DNA from 3 places in the Paenibacillus sp. 2TAB23 genome. Region 1 is predicted to be linked to each of the others. Evidence: riboswitches for the same ligand, from Rfam matches in the RefSeq annotation. Region 1 holds a riboswitch; each other region holds the start of a gene.
What was found. A riboswitch is a leader RNA that binds a small molecule or an ion and turns the genes downstream of it on or off. The one in region 1 is predicted to bind cyclic di-GMP.
Positions count from the first base shown of each region.

Region 2: linked by a shared signal. The riboswitch ahead of AB4Z29_RS13170 (methyl-accepting chemotaxis protein) and the one ahead of AB4Z29_RS14305 (EAL domain-containing protein) in region 1 are both predicted to bind cyclic di-GMP.
Region 3: linked by a shared signal. The riboswitch ahead of AB4Z29_RS01360 (pyridoxal phosphate-dependent decarboxylase family protein) and the one ahead of AB4Z29_RS14305 (EAL domain-containing protein) in region 1 are both predicted to bind cyclic di-GMP.

Region 1 covers NZ_JBFRGD010000008.1:249,943-254,564, reverse strand. The annotation lists gene AB4Z29_RS14315 (class I SAM-dependent methyltransferase) at 1-159, shown strand, start outside; gene AB4Z29_RS14310 (metallophosphoesterase) at 165-2,750, shown strand; cyclic di-GMP riboswitch class I at 2,958-3,043, shown strand; gene AB4Z29_RS14305 (EAL domain-containing protein) at 3,126-4,622, shown strand, end outside.
Region 2 covers NZ_JBFRGD010000007.1:256,299-260,920, forward strand. The annotation lists gene AB4Z29_RS13165 (DUF1836 domain-containing protein) at 1-706, shown strand, start outside; cyclic di-GMP riboswitch class I at 781-865, shown strand; gene AB4Z29_RS13170 (methyl-accepting chemotaxis protein) at 950-2,707, shown strand; gene AB4Z29_RS13175 (GH1 family beta-glucosidase) at 2,899-4,242, shown strand; gene AB4Z29_RS13180 (prenyltransferase) at 4,562-4,622, shown strand, end outside.
Region 3 covers NZ_JBFRGD010000001.1:307,465-312,086, forward strand. The annotation lists gene AB4Z29_RS01355 (methyl-accepting chemotaxis protein) at 1-853, opposite strand, end outside; gene AB4Z29_RS01360 (pyridoxal phosphate-dependent decarboxylase family protein) at 834-2,516, opposite strand; cyclic di-GMP riboswitch class I at 2,609-2,694, opposite strand; gene AB4Z29_RS01365 (hypothetical protein) at 3,297-3,668, shown strand; gene kduD (2-dehydro-3-deoxy-D-gluconate 5-dehydrogenase KduD) at 3,878-4,622, opposite strand, start outside.

The sequences.
Region 1 (4,622 bases):
GATGATCATAAATGGGAGCTTGGCCGTCCAGCGTTCCAAGCGTGGCTGCTCGATGCGGTTAAAGAACAGAATGTGGATTGCCATTTTATCGCAATCGGGGATGGCGTGAACGGCGTGCAAACGACGCAGGGTGCAATTCTGGAAAGAAGGAGGGAGTAGCAGAGATGGAAATTAAAACGAAAATCCATACGATTTTTATGATGATTGGCTCAACGGAATGCGGTAAAACGACGTTTGCGAAAGAAGTATTGATGCCGCAATTGCGGTTCCGCGATGAGCATAAAGGCGTAAACGCCAATGTGCAATATATTTCCTCGGACAGCTTGCGTCAGGAGCTGCTGGGCGCGGATTACGATAAATACGATCAAGTGATGCTTGAGGCGAGCGACCAAGCCTTTAGGCTGCTGTTCGAGAAGCTGCGCCTCGTGACGAGCTTTCCGATCAACGCGGAATTTGTTGTGGTCGATACGACGGGATTGGCAGAGGATTTCCGTGCCAGAGTAAGGGAAGTTGCGAAGGAAAACAACTACAATCTGGAGGTTATTCTATTCGACTACCGGAAACGGGATGATTATTATGCCTCGGATCGCTCGAAGAAGCTGATAACGAGCCATATCAACCGTCTGCGCAAGGAGGTGCTCGGTTCGCTGTCACGGGAGAAGTACGCCCGAATTCATAAGGTTCGCGCCAAGGACTTCTTTCTTCCAGGCGAAGGCACTGCGAATGCGGATTATAAGGTTGTAATCGAGGACACGAATGACTATTTGTCCACGATTCTCCCTCTTGATCAAAAAATGATTATCGTAGGCGATGTCCACGAATGCGTGGATGAGCTGAAAGCGCTGCTTATAAGCTACGGCTTTCAATATGACGGGGACCGTTTAATTGAAACGGGAAGAGCAGGCGGAACGAAAATACTGCTGGTCGGCGACTGGATTGACAAAGGGAACCAAACGAGAGCAATCATCGATTTCCTATATGTGAACAAAGAACGGTTTCTGTTCGTAATGGGCAACCACGAGAATTTTGTATACAAGTATTTGCGTGGCGAAATAAAGGGAGTCGAGGAGGAGCTGCTGCACGCGTACTTCGACTCTACCGAGGTGCTGAAGGCTGATGAACAGCTGCTCGCGCGATTTAATGAGCTTACAGCGCTGTCGCAGCCCTTTTATCGAATGATAGGCATAAACGGCCCTTCCTACTATGTAACGCATGCGCCATGCGAGAACAAATACATTGGGAAGCTGGATGCGAACTCCGTCAGGCATCAGCGGAACTTTCGGATCGACCGTTCTGCGCCGCTTGAGGAGCAGCTTCATTTCCTGAAGCGCGACGCGGCGGCTAACCAGCCTTATCATGTTTTTGGACATATCGCAGCCAAAAATACGTTCCGGCTAAAAAACAAAATCCACCTCGATTCCGGAGCGGTACACGGGAACCAGCTTACATCGGTTACGTTTTCTGGGAAGCCTTATTTCAAATCACAGAAATCTGCCCATTCCAGTATGATGGATGAGCTGCCGACGCTCTTTAAGGAGGACCGCAAAGTTTCTCTGCACGAGCTCGGCGAGGAGGAGGTTCGCAGGCTGACCTATTGCTCCGGCAACAAAATCAACTTTATATCCGGAACTATGGCGCCAGCCGACAAGGATGAAGCCGCTCAGGAGCTCGAGTCGCTGCGCAAGGGCTTGGATTATTTCAAGGAGCGGGGTGCCCAAGAAGTTGTTCTGCAGCCGAAGTATATGGGATCACGCTGCAATATCTATCTGCATGCGGATACCGAGCATTGCTATGCAGTGAGCCGAAATGGCTACAAAATAAGCAAGCTGGACTTGGCGGCGGTATATGGCAAGCTGCTTGAGCGATTCGGAAGCTATATGATGGAGAACGAGATCACGCTGCTGCTGCTGGATGGTGAGCTGCTGCCTTGGCAAGCGCTCGGCGAAGGGCTCATCGAGAAGCAATTCAAACCGATTGAGAAAGCGCTTGAGACCGAGCTCTCCTTCTTAAAGGCGAATGGCTTCGAGGAAGCATTCACAAAGCTGGCTTCCGACTACAAAGAAAGCGGCTTCGAGAAGGATCAGCACCATCTCGCCAAAGCGGCGCTAAATGAGAAGTACGGGCTGCACGTCTATCAGAACTACAAGCACGTTCATGAGATGTTGGAGAAGTATGTTCCGCTGGACGAGCATCTGAGCGCCCACGAAACTTACAAGAAACAGCTGGAGCTGTATGCGGAGAGTGGCGAGCTTGAATACAAACCGTTTGCCGTGCTCAAATTCATCCATGCAGACGGCAGCGAGACGCTTCCGGACTGGCCTATCTCAGAGATGTACCGGTTCCTCTCGGACGATCCATACATTTCGATTACGCTGGCCGATCCGGACTGCTACGAGCAGGCTGACCAATATTTCCGCACGTTGACGGTTGAGAGTCATATGGAGGGCGTCGTCATTAAGCCGGAGCTTCCGATCCCTTATACGGTCCCTTATATGAAGGTACGCAATAAAGACTATATGTCGATCATCTACGGCTATGATTATCGCTTCCCTCATAAATACAGCAAGCTGATTAAACAGAAGAGCATTGCGATGAAGCTTCGCACTTCTTTGAATGAGTACCGGCTTGGACAGCGCATGCTGGCTGTTCCCTTCTCAGACATCGCGCCAGACCATGAGCCGTACCGGGCTGCAGTCGCCAATCTCTTGTTCGAGGTAGCGAAAGAAAAGGAAATCGATCCGCGTCTATAACGTGATGAGCCTCCCAATCAAGGGAGGTTTTTTTAAAATATAGGAAAGGATATCCTTAGGCTGCCTACTCTATATTTCTCGCAATGAAACGCGCCGCGCCGCGAATAGACGGCGATAGTCGTTTCACCTTATGGAATCATAAATATTTATGCCTAATTGATATGGCATATATCGGATTTGTATGAAATAATCATATAAGTAGAAAGTCCTAGATAATAGCAAAGTTGCTGAAAGGCAATGACGCAAAGCCAACAGACCTAAAGGAAATGTCCAAAGGTGGCTGGGTTGCCAAAGGGAATAGCGATTATATGAATAAATCCTCTTCCTGCACATCAGGTTACCGCAAACGTTATACATAGGAAGGGATATTTAGCTATGGCATTCACTATCATACGATTTAATAGCAGCAGCAGCTTTGATGCCGTTCAAAAAGCAGCGAATCTAGGATACTGGGAGTACGACCATGCCAGCAAACAGGCATCATGGTCGAGCTTTATGTTTGACATATTCGGGTTGGATAGCGAATTTTCAATGACGCAGGAAGATTTTTTTAAGCGGGTGTATCCGGAGGATCGGGAGCGCGTGGAACGAACCCTCTATGAAGCGTTTGATACAAAGACAGAGAGCGTTCAAGAGTACCGCATCATTCGACCTAGCGGCGAGGTACGGCATATTATTGAGACGCTTACATTCATAGGGGATGAAGCCCAGGACCTTAAATTAACAGTAGGAACCATTCAGGATGTAACAGATAATATGAAGCTGCAGCATGAGCTGAACGTGGAGAAGCAGTATTATAAGTCTATATTCGATAACAATCCGGATGCGATATTTTCATTTGATTTAAAGGGACAGTTCCTGTCCTGCAACGGCGCTCTTGAGCTCATGTTCAATTGTTCGAGAGCTGAGGTTCTACAGGGGGGGTTCCACCGTTTCGTGGAAGCGAGCAGTCTGGAGAAGACGATTTGGCATTTCGAGGAAACGATGAGAACGCTTACTCCCCAAAACTACGATACAACCGGCATAACCGAAAAGGGTGAATTAATCGAAGTAAATGTGACGAATATTCCGATAATCGTCGACGGAGAGCTGATCGGCATTTATGGCATAGCTAAGGATATAACGCAAAAAAAAGTAATTGAAAGATCGTTGTCTGACGCAGAGCTTAAGTATCAGAGTATACTGGAGCAGTCCATTGTAGGCATCTTTGTTGCGCATGAGGTTAGCTTTGCGTATGCGAACGAACAGCTGAACCAGATGCTGGGATATGACACTTTAGTCGGCCTTGAGGTGGAAAAGGTGATTCATCCGGATGAGCGTGAATCTGTGATCAGCAGAGTCATGCAGCTTGCTGAAGGACAATCCATTGCAAACTTTCGGCACCGGGCGCTAAAGAAGGACGGAACCGTTATAGACTGCGAGGTGCATTATAACCGTGTGTCCCATTCGGAGGAAAAAGCGGTCGTCGGCATCGTCCTGGACGTCACGGATCGGAACAAGGCGGAAGAGCTGAACCAATTTTTAGCTTATCATGACTATTTGACAGAGCTGCCGAATCGCCGGAAATTCGAAGAGAAGCTGGACAAGCAGCTCCGGGTAAGCGAATATTTCAAGCAAAAGCTGGCCATCATGCTCATCGATCTGGATCGCTTTAAATATGTGAACGATACGCTGGGGCATTCGATTGGCGATTCATTGCTTAAGCAAATCGCAAAGAGGCTGAGCCGAATAAGCGGATGCGAGCAAGAAGCATTCCGGCTCGGCGGCGATGAGTTCGCGTTAATTATTTCAAATGTGCAGCAGCAGGTTGATTTATCGAATAGGGCTGACCAAATTATTCAACTCATCAAGGAGCCTTTTTTCGTTGAGAAC
Region 2 (4,622 bases), on a different contig from region 1:
TAATCAGAAGCCGCTGCAGGTATTGCAAGCCGCATGGACCAAAACGCATCAATACGATTTGGAGAAGGGTGCAGGATTGCCGGCATTTCTGTCAACACTGCTGCCTCCGATTATTGAGAAGCTGATTAAAGGCAATGAGCTCAAAGGTTTCTCGCTACATGAAATTGCTGCGCTCGGTCAGCTGATCGAATATTCAAATCTGTCGATAACGTCCATGCAAAATTGGGTAAAGCGCGATTTTAAGCCTTATTTCGATTGCCCGAAGGCGGGTAAAAAATATTCGCTCAATCAGGCTGCGTTATTGTTCATTATTGATGATTTAAAGTCAAATCTTGATTTTGAATCCATACGCAAGCTATTTGAGATCGTTTTTAAAAAACCAGAGGATGAGAAGGCCGATTTGGTCGGTCCTATTCAATTATATGCATCGTATACGAGTATGTTTGAAGAACTGGATGCAAACAATGATCAGCTGCTCGATATTTCCGGACATTTGAAGGAAAATCCGCATCAAGATATTTTGACTGAGGAAGCCATTCGCTCGTCAGCCAATCAGTTCGCGAACCAATTACCTAATTTAACGGACAATCAATGGGAAGCTGTGCGCAATATTTTGCTCATTGCTGTCATATCCATACAAACGTCCTACTTTCATTCCCTCTCCAGGCGTTATTGCAATGCGACTTTGTTTCTAAGTCCCGAATAAAATAGTTCTATAGGGATATACAGAAACTCTTTATTGTCCTATACTGGATTATGTTGTAAATACAAACATAGACAATCTGAAAATGGCAAACTTGCCGAAAGGCTAGGACGCAAAGTTATGGGCCTAAAGCACTTGTGCTAAGGTCGCCAGACCGCCGGAAGGATATAGAGCTAAGAAGCTGTCCGCCTCCTGTGGCTGGATAGCTTTTTTGTTTTTTCAGAGGGACAGAGGAGAGAAATTGGAATGGTGTTGAAGGATTGGTTGAAGAGAGCGAGCATACTGTCGAAGAAAATGAACATGAGGAAAATTACGACCAAGTTATTTCTTATTACGGCAATCATCACACTGTTTAATTTAGGAGCAGGCGCATTTATTTATGTTCAGAATGTATCAGTTGCAGGATCAGTTGAAGATTCGGATCATTTATCACGTGCTGAACGGAACTATCAAGGTATTTCCAACAAATTGCTGAAAGCCATGCTGCTTATGGTGGATGCGATCGAGAATGGGAAGAGCGATGCTTCAGCAATTATGAAAGATTTGGAAACCCTCCCTGCCAATATCGATGAGCTTGACAAGCAGCTGATCGAAATGGACAAGAAATATCCTCCCGCCAAAGAAGGCGGACAGCTTTATGCCAATCAGATAGGCGTTCTTCGCCTCGCACTTGATAATCTCAATCAAACCAATACCGATGTATCGGGTTTAACAGCTGAAGAGAAGTCCTTGCGCATCAGCAATCTAATCAGCGTATACACTGTAATACTCAGCTATTCGAACGATACCATGCATGAGCGGCTAACTCATGACGCAGAAACGACCCAAAACAATCTGAATCGTGATGTATCGAGCGCTAATATCATCGTGCTTATTAATGTCATTCTGCTTGCTGTATTGCCAGCTATTATGATTTACGGCGTTACGCAATCGATTAAAACGGGCCTTACCGGCATTACAAGGCGCATCCGCGCATATGGCAGCAATGATTTCACGAGTCAGGAGAAGCTGGCCCGCTCTGATGAATTCGGTGAAATTGATCAGGCGCTAGCCGCAATGGGCGACAATTTAAGAGACACGATTAAGGCCACGCTTAACGTCAGCGAGTCTGTTCTTCACGTATCGCGCAACATGGATACGATGATTGGAAGCAACCGCCAAGCTTCCGAGGATGTGAAAGGCCAGGTTGACCTGGGTCGTGAAGCACTGCTGTCGCAATATGATGATGCTTCTTCAATTTCGGCGGTAACGGAGCAAATATCCGCAAGCTCCCAGCAAATCGCTGCTTCCAGCGAGTACATAAACAATGACATGCGTCAAATGAAGCAGTCGTCCCAGAGCGGCTCCCAGCAAATGGCAGGCGTTGTCGTCATGGTTAACGAAACCGTTGAGCAATTCGCGAAGCTGACGGAGGCTTTTGAAGCGATGAATGGCCGATACAACAATGTTTCCAAGTTTTTGAACGGCATTCAGGATTTGAATACGCAGACGAATCTGTTGTCGCTTAACGCATCTATAGAATCCGCAAGAGCTGGGGAGCACGGACGCGGCTTTGCAGTTGTGGCGGAGGAAATTAGGAAGCTGTCAAGCCAGACGGATACCATATCCAAGCAAATTACAAAGGAATTGACACTTATCCAAAGCGATGTTGCCTCTAGCAGCAGAACGATCGGAAGCTTTGCGAATGTCATTCAGTCGACAAGACAAGCATCGGAGACGGCAAGCGGCACGTTCCAAGCTTTGGAATCGCAAAGCAGCGTATTGTCTGACCAGATGAGCGAGATTTCAACGGCAATAAGCGAGATAACAGCAGGAATGACGCATATCGTATCTGCTGTTGACAAGCTGCTGAACACATCCACGGACGTAAATGGGAAAATGGAGCATATGAGCGAGCTGTCCGTGAAGCAAAACGATATTTCTGATGAGCTTCGCAGTCTTGCAGAGAAGCTGACCGGCTCCTCGCATGAGCTGAAAGAAAAGGCTTCTGTATTCAAGCTTTAAAAGGAAGGACATATCAATCACAGGCGCTTCAGCGATATGCTGAAGCGTTCTTTTTTTTCAAGCTTGACGTTAGATGGCCTATCGGTTTGTCATAAAAAAGTCACAAGGGCGTTAGGATAGTCATTGTACGAGCAGTATAATAAACCGTTGTACCGCTATGATAGATAGAAAACAGCTGGAGGTAGTGGAGAATGACGACTGTACAATTTCCAAAAGATTTTAAATGGGGAACGGCAACTGCTGCGTACCAAATCGAAGGCGCGTTTGATGAGGATGGACGGAGTGCCAGCATATGGGACACGTTCGCGAAAACACCGGGCAAGGTGCTTAATGGAGACAACGGCGATGTGGCATGCGACAGTTATCACCGCGTAGATGATGACATCCGACTGCTGAAGGAGCTTGGCGTTTCTGTCTATCGGTTCTCGATAGCTTGGCCGCGCGTTATCCCTCAAGGCAGAGGAGCTGTTAATCCGACAGGCCTTGATTACTACGAGGAGCTGATCGACAAGCTTATTGCGAATGGCATTGAACCATTTGTAACGCTATACCACTGGGATTTGCCTCAGACGCTTCAGGATGAGGGCGGATGGGAAAACCGCGCGACAATGGATGCTTTTGTCCAATATGCAGAAACGGTATTCCGTAAATTTAACGGCAAGGTAAAAAGATGGATTACGCTTAACGAGCCTTGGTGTATTTCCATATTATCCAACTACCTAGGTGCGCATGCGCCAGGCAAGCAGGATATGCAGGCTGCCCTTGATGTCGCTCACCATATTCTAGTCGCACACGGCTTAACCGTTAAGCGATTCCGTGAGCTTGGCATCGAAGGCGAGATTGGTTACGCGCCGAATACGGAATGGAGAACGGCCTACAGTTCTTCCCCAGAGGATGTGAAGGCTGCTCAGCTACGCAACGGTTCTTTCAATGAATGGTTTCTTTCACCTGTGTTGAAGGGGGAGTACCCGAAGCTATTGACGGATTGGTATGAGAGCAAGGGCTTCAAGGTGAAGGTTGAACCTGGGGATATGGCTATTATTTCGCAGCCTATCGATTTCTTAGGCATCAATTATTATACGGGCAGCTTGATTCGTCATGCGGCAGGCAATGATTTGTATGACAGCGAAGAAATCAGTTCAAGCTTTGCCAAAACCGATTTTGACTGGAACATATATGCTGACGGGTTCTACCATGTGCTGACTTGGATCAATGAAACCTATGGTCAAATTCCAATCTATATTACTGAGAATGGCGCTTGCTATGAGGCAGAACTGCAAGATGGGAAAATCAATGACGAAGCGAGAATCAGCTTCCTACGCGATCACATTATGGCTCTGCACCGCGCAATTGAGTCTGGCGTTCCCGTCAAAGGTTACATGGTGTGGTCATTGATGGACAACTTCGAATGGGCCTTTGGTTATTCCAAGCCATTCGGGCTTGTTCATGTCAACTTCGAGACGCTGGAGAGAACGCCAAAGGCAAGCTATCATTGGTATAACCAGCTTGTGGCTGCCAACCAGTTAGAGATTTAATCGTCAGGACAGGCCGTATAAAGCAGGCAGAGCTCGAGCAAGGGGACTCTGCCTGCTTCTTTGTGCTGGAAAAGAAGGATAAGCATGCCATGCGCCGAAATGAAGGAGTGGCAGAGAGCAGATACATAGTCGGAAACAGAATGCAAACAGAATGCAAACAGAATGCAAACAGAATGCAAACAGAATGCAAACAGTATGCAAACAGCGGCTTGCAAAAGCAAGCCCAAAGCGGAGCCGCTCCTAATCCAATTGTTGACTTACAGCAAATAGAAGTGGTTCAATTGAACCATCGACATCAAAGGGAGCAGTGACTACATCCATGTTTAACCAATTTCTGAAAGCATCCAGAGTGAGGGTGCTGCCTGTGATGCTTATTCCGG
Region 3 (4,622 bases), on a different contig from region 1:
GGTGTTGGCTTGTTTCCGAAATCAAATTCGAAGAAGCAATGACCTGCTGTATAAGTGTTTTAAGGCTCGCGATCATTAATCCAAACGATACCGACAATTTCCCGATCTCATCCTTGCTATGGATCGAAATCGCAGTTTTCATATCGCCTGCCGCAATCTTATCGGCTGCAAGCATTAGCTTTCTTAGCGGATTCGTTATGACTTTACCGATCACGGCCGCAATGATACTGCCGACAACAAGCACGATCAGTGAAATAATAATCGTAGTCAGGTTAGAGCTGGCTGTTGTTTTCGGTACAACTGAAGCATCCAGATCTATCCCAAGAATGCCATAGGTTACGCCAGAATTATCAGATACCGGAACGAATATGGATTTATGAGTACCGTACTCGTCCACATAAATAGGGCTTATCATTGATTTCTTTTCTGAAATCGCTTCTTTCATTTCATCCGTGAACGGGTACGGCGTTCCAAAATCATCCGGCACGCCTGATAGAATTAAAATCCGTTCATTGTCCCCAGTATTCGATAGAATGTAAATATTCTCAAGACTATGAATCTCTTGCAGCTTCTCAAGCTCTGTTTTGATTAACGCATAATTCGGATCTTCCGTTCCAGCCAGCTGCTTTCCTGAGCCAGGAATTGAAGCTAAGGCATTGCTCGCAATTTGAATATCGGTAATCAAGCGCTTATCGAATTGTTCCAGCAATTTCTCCGAAAGATTCTGCTGGGACATGTAACTGGAAACAGCAAAGGCTACACAAGTGATAACCTGCAAGAGCAGTATGCTTAATGCGATTTTTACAGCTAGATGCTCCTTATACCAATTGAAATTAAGTATAGACTTCTTCATGAGTGAACTCCCTTTTATTCATTCGATTATATTCTGAATAGGTTTCTTCGATTTTTCCTTTTAAATATTGGACGATGGAATGAACATCAGATACCTGCGTATACGGTGAAATAACGAACAGCTTGCTGGCATACAGCGCAATTCGCTTAGCATCTGTCGTTTGTACGTAAAGATGCTTTTTGGTATCGCCGAAGAACATTTCGCTCCGGTCTCTTCCCAGAATCTCAAATAAAATTTCATTTAATTTGTTTTCCCTGTCTACTTCCTCATAGCTGCAAGCACCGGCATATTCTTTTGGATAACCGTTCTGCCCATCCGAATATAACCGGAATAAGGTGATGATGCCCGGATTAAGCGGATTTACAATAATGGCTTCCGGTATTTCCAGCTTCAGCGCTTTTCGGAAAGCGACATTTACTTCAACGAATTGAGCCAGCAGCTTTTGATAGCCTTCAATGCCAAACGCGAGCAAAGCGCTGTATATGCTAATGGAGCTTCCCATTCTTGAGCATTCCAACGTGTAACTCGTATGATATTGCCCATATCCTCGGTGTCCAACATAAGGTGTCTCGTCTGGATCCAAATCCAGAAGCTTTAAATCAGAAGCATTTTTCACTAAAAACAAGCTCGTTGAATAAGGGGTTTGTCCGAGCTTTTGAAAGTCGAAGCAAAGCGAATCCGCTTTGTTCAAATGGATCATTTTGGCTTGAATGGTTTTGAGAGCCGCGAGCGCTTCTCCTTCAATGCCCAAAGGATTATTAGCAAAATCATAGCTGTTGAAGAAAGCGAAGAATCCGCCTAGAGCCGAGTCGGCATGAATGTGAGGCCGATTTATTCGGTGCTCCTGTGCTAAACGTTCTGTCATTCTATACACTTCATCAAGGCTATCGATCCCCATTGCATCTGTCGTGCCCGTAGTTGCAACGACATATATCGGAATGCCGCCTTTCGCAATAACCTGTTCCATTTTCGCTTTCAAATCATCAATATCCATAGAGCTGTCTTCATGCGTACGGATTTTGACTAAGTGATCGCTTCCGAGGCCCGTTGCTTCCATCGACTTATAAAGGCTGTAATGTGCGGCCTCCGAGCAGAAGGCATATAAGTTCTGAGGCACTCCGGACTTCGCGGCTGATGAGCTTGCTTTATTAATCGCCAGCCTGAGGCCTGTAAATATGGCGCCTTGGCCGCCCCAAGTTGTATATCCACCGCTTTCTGCCGTTTGATATCCGACAAGATCCGACATCATCGCAACAACCTTAACTTCGGCTTCTGCGCCTGCCGGCCCATACACATCCCATAAATTATTGCCATTCACCATAAATGCGGCAAGCATGCCGAGTATGCCCGGGGTACTGGCCATAGGCAAAATATTGGTTAGAAAATATTTGGTATGATAAGGATGTGCGTGCAGCAAGGAAAGAAGCTCTTTGTTAACCTCTTCCAGCGGGCTTCCGTTATGGGGAATTCGGCTAACATCCGCCAGCTCCTTGTAAAATAGCGGACCTCTATCTTTTTCCCCCTTCAGGAACACGGAATTCGGATCTTTAAGCTCATCGACGCCATTCACGATCTGCCCCATTAATTCCAACATTTGATTCCGTTGAGCTGCGTTGCCATCATCACTTGGAAATAAACGACGAATATCTGATTGATTATGCATAACGTTATGACCTCTCTCCACCATTTGAATTTATCTCTCTGAATAAAAAAAGGCATACCTATATTTTCTCATAGGTATGCCTTTGCTTAATACTTCGCAACTGGCTGACATTTCTTTTTAAGAAGTAGTCCCTATAGCTTTGCGCCACCATCTTTCGATGGATTTGCCCGTATGAAATTTGGAGGAATTTGTACTTTAATTAGAAATCATTTACAGCTACTAGGAACATTCTACTATTTCATATTTCTAAGATCAATATGTTTTTAAATATATAAGTCTAAAGTAATAGCCATTTTGCCAAGAATTTATCTTTTCGTCACAATTGATAGGATAATATACGGCTTTTTGACGTATTTTCAGTCGGATCCGTCTATTTATTTTCAAAAAAAACATATGTATACCGATAAAAAAGCGCATAAAAAAGAAGAGTATTATCCAATGTCATTAAGTTAAGCTCAAAGATAAGATCGGGAATAAAAATGGAATCCGAAACGGCATGGGAAAAAGTGGCAGAGAAATTTCCTGAAGAGATTGAGGAAATGAACGTGCATGGCTTGCTGAATAGGGCGCTTCGAAGGCTATCGGATTGCATGTCATGGGATACGGTGCAAGAGGATGTATCATTTTTAAATGGAGAATGGAGACGCTTTTGTCCCGCCACAAAACATCATCCAAATCTATATGGCCGGATCGTATAGCACACTTAACGAAATTTGATTCTATAGTATCTTTCGCACTAATCGCCAATCCTTCACAATATTGTATGGGAGTTGATTTTATATGATTTTGAGGAGACCTTGGAAAGTCGCGGTATTCGGAATTATTGGAATCGTTGTACTTATCGTTATATTCGCTGCTGCCTATATCAATAATATTGGATTCCATAAAATTAAGCTCATGTACACTTTAGGCACAACAGATAAGCAAATAGTCTTGATGGACGAGAAAGGGAATTATTTAACGGAGGATCGTTCCGTTGGGCTTCTTCTTAAAGAACGAATGAGTAGCAAGGGCTGGACCTATGTCAGGCAAGAAGGCGCTAATTATTTTTTTGAAAAGGGAAATGAATCAACCATCGTTACCATGCGGCAATGGAATCATAACTATGTCATTTATCACGTTAAAGACAACCTCGTCAATATAGCGGACTAGTACGTAATTATGTTGTAATTGTTTGATAAACAAGGGGCTGTCCAATACGTCCCCAAAATAAAAAGTTGGACGGAAAAACGCAATGTTTTCCGTCCAACTTTTTTTGTGCGAATGCTTTTGCAGAAAGGTAGCTAGGCGGATGCCTGCCACCTTCAAAAGATTGTGGGCCTATAGTTGCCGTAGGGAGAGCCTTATTATTAACGCTTAGCTTATCTAACCAGCCATCCGCCATCCACCGCTAGAACATGGCCGTTCATATAATCGGATGCCGCTGACGCTAGAAATACTGCTGGACCGATTAAATCCTCTGAAGTACCCCAGCGTCCAGCCGGAATACGCTGCAGGATTTGAGCGCTGCGAACCGGGTCTTCGCGAAGCGCCTCGGTGTTATCCGTGCTCATGTAGCCTGGGGCGATTGCGTTAACCTGCAAGCCCTTGCTCGCCCACTCGCTCGCCAGCGCCTTCGTTAGCCCTGCTACCGCATGCTTGCTTGATGTATAGCCAGGCACATTAATGCCGCCTTGATAGGACAGCATCGAAGCGATATTAATGATTTTGCCGGAGCCTTGCTCGATCATTTTTTTTCCAGCAAGCTGCGATAAAACAAATACCGAATTTAAATTGACGTCGAGTACCGCCTGCCAATCCTCATAGCTGTGCTCCGCAGCAGGCGTCCGGCGAATAATGCCAGCGTTATTCACTAGGATATCGATTCTGCCCAGCTCGTCCACTGTCCGCTCAATAATGCCAGCAAGCTTGGTACGGTCAGAAATATCCGCCTGAATCGTAATCGCTTTCCGCCCCAAAGCTCTAATTGCTTCCGCCGCTTTGTCGGCAGGCGTGCTGTTAGTCACAAGCGCTACGTCAGCGCCTGCCTCCGCCAATCCAAGTGCAATAGCTGCTCCGAGGCCGCGTCCCGCTCCCGTAACGACTGCCGTTTTTCCGCTCAAATCA